Regions from separate parts of the Aliiglaciecola sp. SL4 genome, predicted to be linked through region 1. Evidence: riboswitches for the same ligand, from Rfam matches in the RefSeq annotation. Region 1 holds a riboswitch; the other holds the start of a gene.
What was found. Region 1 has a riboswitch for cobalamin ahead of AB6T38_RS11400 (ABC transporter ATP-binding protein). Riboswitches for the same ligand answer to the same signal wherever they lie in the genome.
Positions count from the first base shown of each region.

Region 2: another riboswitch for cobalamin. It lies ahead of AB6T38_RS18355 (TonB-dependent receptor plug domain-containing protein); the one in region 1 lies ahead of AB6T38_RS11400 (ABC transporter ATP-binding protein).

Region 1 covers NZ_JBGOSE010000006.1:260,320-267,781, reverse strand. The annotation lists gene fabV (enoyl-ACP reductase FabV) at 1-627, opposite strand, end outside; gene AB6T38_RS11415 (TRAP transporter substrate-binding protein) at 787-1,884, opposite strand; gene AB6T38_RS11410 (TRAP transporter large permease subunit) at 1,904-3,262, opposite strand; gene AB6T38_RS11405 (TRAP transporter small permease subunit) at 3,262-3,795, opposite strand; cobalamin riboswitch at 3,938-4,067, shown strand; gene AB6T38_RS11400 (ABC transporter ATP-binding protein) at 4,220-5,059, shown strand; gene AB6T38_RS11395 (FecCD family ABC transporter permease) at 5,052-6,080, shown strand; gene AB6T38_RS11390 (cobalamin-binding protein) at 6,083-6,985, shown strand; gene AB6T38_RS11385 (BolA/IbaG family iron-sulfur metabolism protein) at 7,059-7,382, opposite strand.
Region 2 covers NZ_JBGOSE010000019.1:35,747-43,208, reverse strand. The annotation lists gene ccoG (cytochrome c oxidase accessory protein CcoG) at 1-1,339, shown strand, start outside; gene AB6T38_RS18360 (serine/threonine protein kinase) at 1,336-2,319, shown strand; cobalamin riboswitch at 2,362-2,588, shown strand; gene AB6T38_RS18355 (TonB-dependent receptor plug domain-containing protein) at 2,658-4,520, shown strand; gene AB6T38_RS18350 (DsbA family protein) at 4,668-5,321, shown strand; gene AB6T38_RS18345 (thiol:disulfide interchange protein DsbA/DsbL) at 5,351-5,971, shown strand; gene AB6T38_RS18340 (SulP family inorganic anion transporter) at 6,532-7,462, opposite strand, start outside.

The sequences.
Region 1 (7,462 bases):
AGCTAAAGCATTCAACCAAAGCTCCCAATCTTCACCACCCATAACTTTAATTGTATTGGCAATTTCGTCTTCGTTTGCAGCTTCTAATTCAATTTCGTGGATTAGATCTTTATCAGTATCATAGGTTTTGGTTTTATAGTTTTGTCCAACAGGCTTAAGAGTAGACTTATACACTTCTCCAGTTTCTGGATCGGTTCTACGAGGAGAAGCCAAACTATAAATGACCAAATCAATCTTACCTATGTCGGCTTTCAGAGTTTCAATCACTTGTTGTTTGATTTCATTGGAAAATGCATCACCGTTTATGGTTTTCGCATAAATACCAGCGCTCTTTGCTTGCTGATGAAATGCAGCCGTATTATACCAACCCGCAGTACCAGTTTTCCGCTCTGTAGGTGGTTTTTCAAAACAAACACCAAGGGTTTTGGCTCCATAACCGAAAGTCGATACGATGCGAGATGCAAGACCGTAACCAGTTGAGCACCCCAACACTAGAACGTTTTTGGGTCCCTCTCCTAAATCTCCCTGACTTTTAACATATTCGATTTGTTCTTCAACACTCGCAGCGCAACCAACAGGGTGGGCGTTAGTGCAGATAAAGCCACGTACCTTGGGCTTAATTACCATAGTCTATTTTCCTCAATATTTTTTCCGAACATTTTAAACAGCCGTTTAACTATCAAAACCCAATCACAAACAAGATTATTAAAAGCGTAAGTATAGCTTTCACTGAATAAACTTCTATTGTAATAGGCATTGCCATAACAACAAATCTGAACAGCTAATTTATTTTCTCGCTTGTCGATTATTATAAAATTCCATTTCAGAAATTTGATGGTATTTAGATACCCCTTCTTGGAATTTTTGGTAAGACGCGTAAATTTTAGCAAACGTAGGGTCGGCAGCTGATTGCTCTTGCATCACCTCAATGCTAGCGGCACGAAGAGCTACAATGACATCTTTAGGAAGAGGGCGCATATCAACGCCATGGGTTTCAACCAGTGCTTGTACAGCATCATTATTCGCTGCTGTATACTCGTCCCACATATCTTGATTCACGGCTCTAGTGGCTACCTCAATTATTGCCTGTAAATCTTCTGGCAAAGATTCATATGCGCTTTTGTTAACAATAAACTCTAAACTAGCCCCCGGCTCATGCCAACCTGAGTGATAATAATACTTTGCCGCCTTGTAAAGTCCGAATGATAAATCGTTGTATGGGCCAACCCATTCTGTCGCATCTATGGCACCAGATTGCAAAGACGTAAATAACTCACCACCGGTCAGGGCCACAGGAATACCACCCAATTTTTTAAGAACCTCAGCCCCTAAACCTGGGATACGCATTTTTAAACCTTGCAAATCTTCCACGCTGTTAATTTCTTTTTTAAACCAACCTGCGGTTTGAACACCAGTATTGCCACCAGCAAAAGGAATTAAATTAAATGGTGCATAGAGTTCACGCCACATTTCTAAGCCACCACCATAGTGCAACCAAGCATTAAATTCAGTGGCATTCATGCCAAAGGGGATAGCTGTAAAAATTTGTGCAGCTGGCGCTTTACCTTTCCAATAATAAGAACCTGAATGTCCCATTTCAGCGGCCCCACTGGAAACAGTGTCAAACACTTCAAACCCCGGGACCATTTGGCCCGCACCAAACACTTTAATTTTTAAGCGGCCGTTAGACATGCGCTCAACGTTTTTAGCAAATGTTTCCGGGGCTCTACCTAACCCGGGAAAGTTTTTCGGCCACGAAGTTACTAACTTCCATTCGTAGGTCTGCTCTGAGGCACTGGCACCAGCATCCGAAGACGACTTGCCACCGCAGGCGGTAACAGCAATGATGCTAAAAAGTAATGAGACAAGTTTTAAGGTTTTCATTTCAATAAATCCATAAGGGTCACAACATAGAAGGCAGCCACGTTACCAGATCCGGCCAAATAGCCAAGCCTATTAATAATAGCAATTGAATAATAATAAAGGGTATCACGCCTTTATATATTTGAGTGGTCTGAACATTCGCAGGCGCGACTCCGCGCAAATAGAACAATGCAAAACCAAAAGGTGGCGTCAAAAACGAAGTTTGCAAATTCACCGCAATCATTATACCTAACCAAATAGGATCGACGCCCATAGCTAACAAAACTGGCGCAATGATAGGCACCACAACAAAAGTAATTTCGATAAAATCGAGAATAAAACCGAGTAAAAAGATCACCACCATTACTAGCAACACGGCACTGAATGTGCCTCCGGGTAGCTGTTCAAAAAAGTGCTCAATTAACTCTTCACCACCAAAGCCTCTAAACACTAAGGAAAATATTGAAGCACCAATGAGAATCAGAAACACCATAGAAGTTACTCGAGTGGTGCTTAACATGACTTCTTTTAACTTGTTCCAATCAACTTGTTTTTGCACTAAGCCCAAAATAAGAGCACCTGCAGCTCCCACTCCAGCGGCCTCAGTGGGCGTAGCAAATCCCCCTAAGATAGACCCCAAGACCACAAATATGAGGATAAGTGGCGGTAACAAGGCCCCAGCTAAATTAATGGATACTTTTGATTCACGCTGTTCCTCGCCTATGGTTTTATCAATATGGCGGTGAGCAAACAACACCACATAGAGTAAATACATCCCTACCAAAATCATACCTGGCACTAAGGCACCAATAAATAGATCCCCGACAGAAACCGACTCAGGGGAGAATATCCCCATATTGAGTTGAGCCTGCTGGAATGCGCTTGATAGCACATCACCTAACAAAACCAGTGCAATAGAAGGAGGGATAATCTGCCCTAAGGTACCGGTTGCACAGATCGCCCCAGTAGCAAATGAGGGGGAATACCCTTGTTTTAACATGGTAGGTAATGACAACAAGCCCATGGTAACGACGGTAGCGCCGACGATACCAGTGCTGGCTGCTAACAACATACCAACCAAAACCACAGAAATTGCTAAGCCTGAGTTCAACCTACCAAAGACTTGTCCCATGGCGATTAATAGTCTTTCAGCAACTTTGGATTTTTCTAACATGACGCCCATAAACACGAATAAAGGCACGGCAATCAAAGTTTGGTTGGTAACTATGCCGTAGAGTCGGCTAGGCACAGCATGCAGGTAAGCGGTATCAAAAACGCCAAATAAAGCGCCACCGCCGGCAAATATTAAAGCGGTACCCGCTAAGGTGTACGCAACGGGATAACCCAGTAATAAGGTTAAACAAACAACTAAAAACATTATCAGTGAGAGGTATTCCATTATTTATCCTCTGTAATTGCGTTTTTAGGATGATTCAACCAGACATTAATATTACGAATTAACTCGGAAATCCCTTGCAAAACCATAAGACCGGCGAACAACAGTATGAAGGTTTTAAGTAAAAAGACAGCAGGTAAACCACCAGCTGCCTGTGAGTCTTCCATTATGGCCCAAGAGGATGTCACGTAGTCCCAGCAAATTATTAATATAAACAGATTCACCGGCAGCATAAAAAATAGAGTACCGAAAGTATCGACTTTAGCTTTTTTAACCTTATCAAACCCACTGTAAAAGATGTCGACTCGAACATGTTCGTTAACCCGTAACGTGTGAGCACTGCCCAATAAAAAGACACAGGCGTGCAAATACATAACAGATTCCTGCATCGCAACCCAACCAATATCAAAACCATAACGTAGCACCACAATTAACAATGTGATTAACGCCATAAATAACGTAAACCAGCTTACTAATTTGCAAATATTATCGTTAAAAACGTCAATGGTCCGCGATAGGGATGCGGCGTTAAACATTTCCATACACCTGTCTAATTATTCTATTTGTACGATATTAAACGTTTTTTTCGCAAATAACGCTAGGGCGCAAGCATAAAGATTGCTATATTTTGGCTATATATTAGATTCGGTTTTTCACTTTATTTAGGTAAGGGATAATTTTATTTCCTGCGCATCAAGTGAAACGAAATGGGAATTTGGTGTAAATCCAAAACTGTACCCGCAACTGTAATTGATAGGCAATATTGTCAGTCATGAGTCAGATACCAGCCAGATCTTCAGCTATAACTTTTTTCTAGCGTGCGGGAATTCACGATCGTCTTGGGTAATCATTTCATTGCGAATCCCCCTATTGTCAACAACGTTCATGTCGAATAAATCGGTACGAAGGCGGGCACTCGACTAACAAAAATCTATCGCCGGACTAGAACGACTCAGAAGAATGGAAAAAACTGTCACAACAATGCTCAAACTTAACCATCTTAATTACTATATTGACGAAAAACAGATACTTTCTGATATACAGTTTCAGACAGAAAAAGGGACAATCATTGGGGTTGTGGGACCTAACGGTGCGGGTAAAACCACCTTGTTGAAGTTAATCTCGGGACAGTACCGGTCTGAACAACAGGTATTCTGGCAGACAACCCCAATTGAAAGTTTCACTGCAAGTATCCGAGCGAAACAAATCGCGGTAGTGAACCAGTTCAATAATAGTGTCTTCAATCTCAATTTAGAACAAATAGTTAGTATGGGCTTACTTCCCCATCAGTCTATGTTTTCTAGCGTATCAACTGAGCACAAATCCAGAGTTGCACAAGCAATCGCGGAAGTGGGTTTGACTGAAAAAAGCCACCAACTGTTTAGCTCTTTATCAGGAGGCGAGCAACAACGAGGGCAAATTGCTAGAGCATTGGTGCAAGGAGCAGGGTTATTTGTTTTAGATGAACCCATAAACCATTTAGATGTGTATTATGAGCATCAAATATTATCTTTATTGCGCAAAATAGCGAAGCACAACAAAGTTACTATAGTGATGAGCTTACATGACTTAAATCATGCAGCCGACTATTGCGATAAAATATGCCTGCTTGCCCAAGGGCAGTTGTTAGCCTTCGGCCCACCCAAACAAGTATTGACAGAACAACGCTTGCAACAGGTTTTCAAAACTCCATGCCAAGTAATTGAAAAGCCCAACAATAACAAAATAAGAATCGAATTTTATCCCCCCAACATCGATATTGAAGAGCCCGCAGGTGATATGGGTTTAGCTGATGTCTAAGGGCAAGTGGGGATTTCTAGCCAGTTTTAGCATACTTAGTATCCTAGGAGGTCTATTCTTTGGTGCCGCTGACCTAGATTTACTCAGTGTATTACGCTGTATGGCAAATAGTTGTGAAGCCAATGTTGAAGAGGTTATTTTCTGGCAAGTTCGCTTACCTAGGGTGCTTGTGGGCTTTTTAGTGGGTGCGGGGTTAGCCGTTGCCGGGGCGACTTTGCAAAATGTATATCGTAACCCTTTAGCAGATCCCTATCTATTTGGAGTGGTTTCTGGAGCAGGTCTAGGAGCAAGTATTTCAACCCTATTGTTTAATGGTAGTTTGGCCTCACACTCTTCGATTTTTGCGTACCTAGCTCAAATCCCCTTTACTTATGCGTTACCGCTAGCTGCGTTCCTTGGTGCATTTCTGGCAGTCACTATTGTACAGATTTTGTCTCGAAAACTGTTTGGAAATCGTACCGAACATTTACTTTTGGCAGGCGTGGCGGTGTCATTTATGCTCAGTGCCCTAAGCCACTTTTTATTATTTATGGCGGAACCCTTTGCCGCTAATAAAGTGATATTTTGGTTACTAGGAAGCTTAGCCAATGCGCAAATGTGGTTCGTCTGGATTATGCTTCCAATCGTTACCATTAGTGTTGTTTTACTTTGGCTTTTTGGTCGTCATATGGACGCAATGTTATTAGGTGATGAAAACGCTCAAACCTTAGGGATCAAAGTTGATTCACTGCGTTTACTGGTATTAGTCATTTGCGCCGCACTAACATCCTGCATAGTCGCATATTGTGGTGGTATCGGCTTTGTTGGGTTAATGATACCGCATATTGTTAGAGGCTGGTTTGGAGTAACGAGCAGAAATTTAATTGTCGGCAGTGTGTTAGTTGGCGGTAGTTTTTTAATATGGATCGATGTCATCGCCAGGGTGGTTGTAGAAAATCAAGAAATCCCCATTGGGATTATCACATCAGCCATTGGCAGCTTATTTTTCTTATTTGCCCTGCAAAAAAACCGAGGACGCTAATCTTGTCTGTACCAAAGATCAAAAAGGTGCTGAATTGTTGTCTATTAGGGTTAGCCAGCCTATTGCTGTCAACCGCTAACGCCAAAACGGTACAGAATTTTGAGCAGGTAAAACAAAACGAACGACAAAAGTTTAAAATCATCGCCTTAGCTCCTCATATTGTAGAACTGCTGTTTGACATCGGTGCCGGAGAGCAAATTATTGCCACGGGTTCATATGCCGATTACCCAGAACAAGCCAAAACCTTACCGCGGGTTGGTGATCATAGTCGTTTGCAAATTGAAAAGATTTTGCAGTTAAAACCCGATCTGGTAATTGCATGGAAAAGTGGAAACCCACTTGAGGATTTGGATCGATTACAACAGTTTGGTATTCCAGTGGTTTATTCTGACCCAAAAACCTTAGAAGATGTCGGAAAAGAGTTGCTGATGCTTGGTGATCTAACCGGTAGACAAACTCTAGCAAAGCATCGTGCAGACACTTATTTAACACAATTGGCAAAACTAAGGCACGATTTTGCCAATCAAACACCGGTAACCGTATTTTTCGAAATTTGGCCTGCTCCCCTGCAAACCATTGCGGGTAATGCTTGGCCCCAACAACATTTAAACACCTGCGGTGCCATCAACATTTTTGCTGAACTTAATAATGACTATCCTTCAGTATCCCTTGAGCAAGTCATTAGCAAAATGCCGCAAGCCATTATTCAACCTAAATCAAATACGCAGTCAGTCAATAAATTATATAATTGGCAAAAGTTTAGTTTTTTGCCTGCCGTCCAGCACAGTTTCATCTTTCGTCCTGATGCCGATAAGCTCTTTCGAATGACGACCCGAGTATTAAGTGAAGTTGATGTTTTGTGTGAGCAAATTCAGCAAGCTAGGCGAGTTTATCAACGGAAGTGATCCCCTGACATCCCCATATACGAAATTAAGGCGTGCCCAGAAAGGGAGTAGGCACACCTAGATACAAACTATTTTACGATGCGGCTTGTTTCATTCCACCTAAACAATTAGGTGAGTCTGGTGAGTTACCGTATAAATTTTGCCATTCTTCTCCGGTGTAAGTATGTAACGCCAACGCATGAATTTGTTCAGCAAGTTCCTCTTTGAGTACGGCGTTTACCGCTCGATGGCGATTAATTAAACGCTTACCTGCAAACTCAGGCGTAACAAGAACTACTTTAAAGTGCGTCTCGGACCCTTTAGGTACGTTGTGCATAAAGCTTTCGTTAATAACCTCCAAATGCGCCGGATTGAAATGCGATAGCAACTTCTTTTCAATATTATTTTGGATATTCATTGTGTGGTTCCTTTGTGTGTCCAACTATAAATTTAGCCTGTTCACAGAAAATTAAAAAACTATTTTTCATATTTTTGACT
Region 2 (7,462 bases), on a different contig from region 1:
CATATATGTCCGAGCAGTTGAAGGTACTTTAGAGACTTTTCGACGCTTTTTTGGGCTATTTTTCCTTGGTATTTTTGCACTCATCCCTTGGATTCAATACAACTCAAATCAAGCAGTTTTATTCGATATAGGCGCCCAGCGTTTTAATATCTTTGGACTTACCTTGTGGCCACAAGATTTAACTCTACTGGCTTGGATTTTAATTATCAGTGCCTTCGCTCTATTTTTTGTCACCACTTTTGCCGGAAGGGTTTGGTGCGGATTTATGTGCCCCCAAACCACATGGACCTTTATTTATATTTGGTTTGAAGAAAAAATTGAGGGCGCTAGAAATAAGCGAATTAAACTAGATCAACGCAAAATGGACTTCGACAAATTTTGGCGAAAATCGTTAAAACATTTTGCTTGGGTAACGGTGGCCTTACTTACGGCACTGACTTTTGTGGGCTACTTCACCCCCATTAACCAATTGTTTATTGACTTTTTCACCTTCGATGTCAGTTTTTGGGCAGGTTTCTCAGTTATCTTTTTTACTGTTTGCACCTACGGAAATGCCGGCTGGATGCGGGAAATTATGTGTACTCACATATGTCCCTACGCTAGATTTCAATCAGCCATGTTTGATAAAGACACTTTTACTGTGGCTTATGATCCTTCCCGTGGCGAGAAGCGTGGACCACGCTCAAGAAAAACCAGTCACGAAGAAATCAAACAAAAAGGCATTGGCGACTGTATAGATTGTAACTTGTGCGTTCAGGTATGTCCCACAGGTATCGATATCCGCAATGGTTTGCAATACGAGTGCATTAACTGCGGTGCCTGTGTTGATGCTTGTAATGGGGTAATGGAAAAAATGAATTACCCTAAAGGATTGATTAGTTTTACTTCTGAACATGAACTAGCCGGAGGTAAGACTAAAATATTTCGACCTAAATTAATTGGGTATGCGGTTGTACTATTTATTATGACCTCCCTCTTAACCTATGAAATTATTGCTAGGGTGCCATTAGAAGTCGACATTATCAGAGATCGCAACTCACTATTTAGAGAAACCAACGACGGTCTTATTGAGAACGTATATACCTTAAAAGTACTGAATAAGTCACAAACTGAACACACGTATAAAATTGACATTGTGGGCTTAGAGGGGAATAAATACATAGGTCCAGACCAAGTCACTGTTGCAGGTGGTGAAGTCTTGAACTTGCCCATAAGTATTGCTATTGACCCTTATGCGTTAAACGAAACTGTAACAGAATTTCAATTTAAGGTTACTTCAATTGATGGCAACAGCGATCCCGTTGAGATGAGCGAAACTAGTAAGTTCATTTATCGATGAATGACTTAAATGCAACCACCTTTGATTTTGCACAACTCGGCCCTGATACCATTTTAGATGCCATTGAGTCTAAAGGATACTTAGTAGACTCAGGCTTATTGGCATTAAACAGTTATGAAAATAGGGTTTATCAGTTTGTTTGTGATGACAAACGACGCTATGTGGCCAAGTTTTACCGTCCTCAGCGCTGGACTCGAGAACAAATTCAAGAAGAGCATGATTTTGCTCAAGAACTGCATGACCGTGAAATCCCTGTAGTTGCTCCCTTACGGACGGAGAACGCATCATTACACAATTATCAGGGGTTTTATTTTGCTATCTTTCCTTCCGTGGGTGGCCGTCAATTTGAGGTTGATAACCTTGATCAACTGGAATGGATGGGACGCTTTATTGGTCGTATCCACCAAGTATCAAAAGGCCAGTCGTTTGCTTACCGACCAACGTTTAGTATTCAGGAGCACTTGCTTGAAGCAACAGCAACCCTGCAGAAAACAGAACTCATTCCGAGCAGCTTGCACACGGCATTTTTCACTATTTTAGAGCAAGTGACAGCGTTAGCTGCTAGCTTATATAAACCCAATTCTTCCATACGTCTTCACGGAGATTGCCATCCTGGCAATATTTTGTGGCGAGACGGTCCGACTTTCGTGGATTTGGATGATTGTAGAATGGGACCCGCCATTCAAGATTTATGGATGATGTTATCTGGTGATACATACCAGCAACGAATACAAATGGATACCCTAGTTGAAGCCTACGAAGAATTTGCTCAATTCGATAGTGGGCAATTAAGTTTAATTGAACCTTTACGCGCAATGCGCATGGTCCATTATATGGCGTGGTTGTCGCGTCGCTGGCAGGATCCCGCCTTTCCTCAAGCGTTCCCTTGGTTTGCAGATGCTAAATATTGGGAACAACAGATTTTAGCCTTAAAAGAACAATATTCCGCCCTCCAAGAACCAAGTCTGACCTTATTTTAATAACAGAAAGCATAAACCCCTATTTTTTTAAGAACAGATGGATATAATGCTCACCTCTTAGGTGCCACCATGGGTGGTTAAACGGGAAGACAGTGCAATTAGAGTAATATCTGATTTATGCTGACGCTGCCCCCGCAACGGTAAACAAGTGATACCAAAAAGTATTGATGATTAATAAGTTACCACTGTTTGAAAGAATGGGAAGGTATTAATCGAGTCTGTTACGACACTTGTAAGCCCGGATACCGGCCTGAGACGCATAGGTTTGTGCACAAAACCACAAACTGTCACTCATATGATCTAGTACTCGGGCGGAGTACTTAACAAGGCTAAACAAAATGCAAAATAAAACTACTCTTATAGGGTTAAGCGTTAGCTTGGCTCTAGCATCTTCCAATCTCTATGCTCAATCAAACTCACCAGAACAACAAGACATTGAAAAGATGACCGTTGTATCTAGCCGAATTCAGTTACCCACTAACCGACTAGCGACCAGTGTTTCTGTGTTAGACGAAAGCGATATTGAAATGCAGACAGCAATCAATGTAACTGAAATTTTGCGTCAAACCCCAAGTGTTGGCGTATCAAATTCAGGCGGTTTAGGTAAGAGTACAGCTGTCAGAATTCGCGGTGAAGAAGCATTCAGAACCAAACTATATATAGATGACGTAGAGCTAAGTGATACATCTTCTCCACAAGTTGCTCCAATTTTTGATGATGTGTTAATTAACCAATTATCTCGAATAGAGATTTTACGTGGTACTCAAGGGCTTTCATACGGGGCTGACGCTGGTGGTATTATCAGTATGTACAGTAAGCAACCAGTAAAAGGGTTTGAGGCCAGTGGCACCTTAGCTGCGGGTACATTTGACACACAAATATTTAATGCTGACATTGCTGCTGGCAACAATAGCGGTGCATTTTTTTTATCGGCTGCAAAAGTCAAAAGTGACGGTTTTAACGCGAAAACTAGCGATGAAAGTGGCGAGAAAGATGGTTATGACAACCAAAGCGTGCACTTTAAAGGTCAATTGACCTTAACGGAAAACATCGCGGCGTCTTTAGTGTTTCGAAATGTCGATGCCGAAAATCAATACGATGGTTGCTACGACAATGCCACTTTCGCGTTAATCAATGCCTGTAGCACTGAAGCTGAACAGCAAACGTTTCGCGGCGCTGTAAGTTATCAAGGGAACAATAGTCAACATCAAGTTGCTTATAATAAAACTGATGTAGATCGAGATTATATCAATAATGGCGAATACGGGTTTAGCAATTCAGGTAGCATCGATAAGTTCGAATACTTAGGTAGCCTAAACTGGAAGCAGCACGACTTCGTCTTTGGCTTGGAAAAAGAAACCCAGGAAATCGATGGCAATGATTTAAGCCGAGATCAGAAAAGTCTATTTGTAGAATGGCTAGGTCAATTCGACAATCAACTGGCATTCAACCTAGGTTACAGATACGACGACAATGATACCTTCGGTAAACATAATAGTGTGCGCTTAGGTGCGGTTAAAGTCGTACCATTTGATTTTGCTGATGTGAAATTTAAAACCACCTATGGCACCGGGTTCCGCGCGCCAAGTATTTATGAACAAAGCTATAACGATGGTCCTTATGCATACGGTGACGCTGCAGGCTTGCAATTGGCTGAAGAAAACAGCGAAGGCTTAGATCTAGGTTTTGTCATCGATACCAAAAATGGATTGAGTGCTGAAATGGTCTTTTTCAAACAGTCCATAGAAAACGAAATTGTTTTCGATTTAGCATCTTATCAAGGGTATTTACAATCTAGCGGAGAAAGTAAATCCAAAGGTATTGAAACTAGCGTAGAACAAGTGTTCGCTAACGGATTAAAAGTATGGGCCAACTACACTTACAACGACGCAGAAGACAGTGCGGGTGAAGCTCGTTTGAGAAGACCCAGGAACAAATTCAATGTTGGAATTAGACACGTTTGGTTAGACGACAAACTCGCTGCAGAGCTAACATTTAGAAGTGTTAGAAATGCGGTGGATATTGCTGGCGTAAAAATAGATGATTACCAAGTAACAAACTTAACGGCTCGCTGGCGAATAGTTGAATCAGTGAGTGTTAAAGCCGGTGTAAATAATCTGTTTGATGACAATTATCAGGAAGTAAATGGCTTTAATACGGCAGGTCAAAACTTTTTTGTGTCAACCACCATTAGCTTGTAGAAAAACTTAAATATACAAAAAACCGCTTCTTGAAGCGGTTTTTTTATGCATTTCATCCGCAGATTATATTCATCTGACTGATTAACTATACCTAATCTTTTACTAGCTATGATAACCTTTAGCAAATTTTTGAAGGAATTGATTGATATGAAAAAACTATCAACTGTATTTGCGTTATTTATACTTTTATCACTGCAAGCCTGCTCTAAAGAGAGCCCATCAGAAGCAACTGCTCCGCCAGCTAAATGGAAGGAAGGCACTCACTACCAAATCATTAGTGACGAGGTTTCAGAAGAGCCCGAAGTACTTGAATTCTTTTCATTCTGGTGTCCACATTGTTTTAATTTTGAACCTATTGTAGAACAGATAAAGCTTAAATTAGATAAAGATGTCACGTTCAAAAAAGTGCATGTAAACTTTATGCGCTTTACTAGCCCAGAAATTCAAGATGCGGCAACAAAAGCCCTACTAATTGGCAGAAGTATGGACAGAGAAGAGGAAATAAATAGCGCCATCTTTAGTTATATTCATTTACAACGTCAACTGATTACCGGTACGCCAGAGTTACGAAACATTTTCTTAGCCAAAGGCGTTGATAACGGCGAGTTCGACAAATTGGAGACTAGTTTCCAAATTAATAATCTGCTTAAACAAAATAACCAAACCATCGAAACCTATCGTCAGCACTTGAGTGGGGTTCCTAACTTTATTGTAAATGGAAAATATCAAGCTACCGTTGCACAAGGTATGACTAGAGACGATATCGCAGATTTAGTTGTTTGGTTATCTAAACAAAGTTAATAACATTACTTTTATAGGATTTTATTTATATGATTTTTAAATTAACGCGCAATTTTTTAATAGCATTTGTATGCGCAGTTCCAGCTTTAGCCATGGCGCAATCGAAGTGGGAAGAAGGTGAACACTACACTGTAATAAAAGATATACCGAGCCAAACTAAACAGGTTCGTGAAGTGTTCTCATTTTGGTGCCCACACTGCTTTACTTTCGAGAGCATCGCAAAAGAACTTAAAGCTAAATTGCCCAGTGATGTCACTTTTACCAAAGCCCATGTGAACTTTATGGGGGGTGCCGAACAAGATACCCAGAACGCAGCAACTAAAGCGATGTTAGCCGCACGGAAGTTAGGTGAAGCAGACAAATTTAACACTGCGCTTTTTACTGCCATTCATAAAGAACGCAAAAGTATTGCCTCCATGGATGATATTTTACAAGTTTATTCTGAAGCTGGCGGTGATAGTGTAAAGTTGAAAAAGCTAGCCAATAGCTATGGAATACGTGGCGCAGTGCGTAAGAATGATAAATTGACCAAAGGGGTTCACAGCGTGCCAACGTTTATTGTGAACGATAAATACAAGGCAATTTTTGGCGCAAAAATGACACCAGATGAGTTTGTTGAATTGATTATTTGGTTAACCAACCAATCATAATAGATTGTTATTCCATGGCCTAGGGGCCATGGAAAATACCTAAACACCACTGGCACCTTTCACGGGGCTAAAGCAACCGCCTACAAGGGAATGATCCATTACCACACGAGGTTAAACACCCACCTGTAGCATGGCCTTTAGGCCATGGAAAATACCTAAACACCACCAATACCTTTCGCGGGGCTAAAGCGCCCGCCTACAAGGGAATCATCCATTACCACACGAGGTTAAACACCCACCTGTAGCATGGCCTTTAGGCCATGGAATATACATAAACGTCACCAATACCTTTCGCGGGGCTAAAGCACCCGCCTACAAGGGAATCATCCATTACCACACGAGGTTAAACACCCACCTGTAGCATGGCCTTTAGGCCATGGAATATACATAAACGTCACCAATACCTTTCGCGGGGCTAAAGCACCCGCCTACAAGGGAATCATCCATTACCACACGAGGTTAAACACCCACCTGCAGCATGGCCTAGAGGCCATGGAATATGCCCAAACACCACCGGCACCTTTAACGGGGCCAAAGCCCCGTAAAAAGGTTCGCTGTGCTTAACCTAATTTATCCGAGGCAATGCGATAACGAGGATCTTCATTCACATTCATTTCCACGTAATCTTGTGCTTTGGTCAACAAATTACTGCACTCGGGGCTGATATGACGAATATGTAACTTTTTACCCTGAACTTTGTACTTGTCTGCCAAACCGTCGATGGCATCCAAACCAGAGGAGTCCCAAATTCGTGACTCACGGAAATCGATTACCACATCTTGTGGATCGTTCTGTGGGTCGAATAAATCTCTAAAATGTAATACCGAACCGAAAAACAACGGTCCTTCAAGGTCGTAAACTTTCCAACCATCTTCATCGGTATGGGTTTTAGCACTTATATGAGTAGCGTGTTTCCAGGCAAATACCAACGCTGAAACAATAACCCCCACGACTACAGCAATGGCCAAATCAGCTGCAACGGTAATACCGGTTACCAAAAACAACACAAATGCATCTTCTTTGTTTACACCACGCACAATGCGGAAAGAAGCCCATTCAAAAGTGCCAATGACAACAATAAACATAACGCCAACCAAAGCGGCTAAGGGGATCATCTCAATTAATGGCGCTGCAAAGAGGATAAAACCAAGTAAAACTAGCGCTGCGGTAATCCCAGATAGACGTCCACGACCACCTGAATTAATGTTAATCATGCTTTGACCAATCATCGCACAACCACCCATACCACCAAAGAATCCGTTGACTGTGTTAGCAACACCTTGACCTACACATTCCTTGTTACCACGACCACGGGTATCAGTCATTTCATCAATAAGCGATAAGGTTAATAAAGATTCAATCAAGCCCACTAAACATAAAATCACTGCGGTGGGTAAAATTATATATAGGGTTTCCATATTCAACGGCACCATAGGCACATTGAAACTGGGTAATTCGCCCGCTAAAGTAGCGGCTGCTCTTTGATCTTCA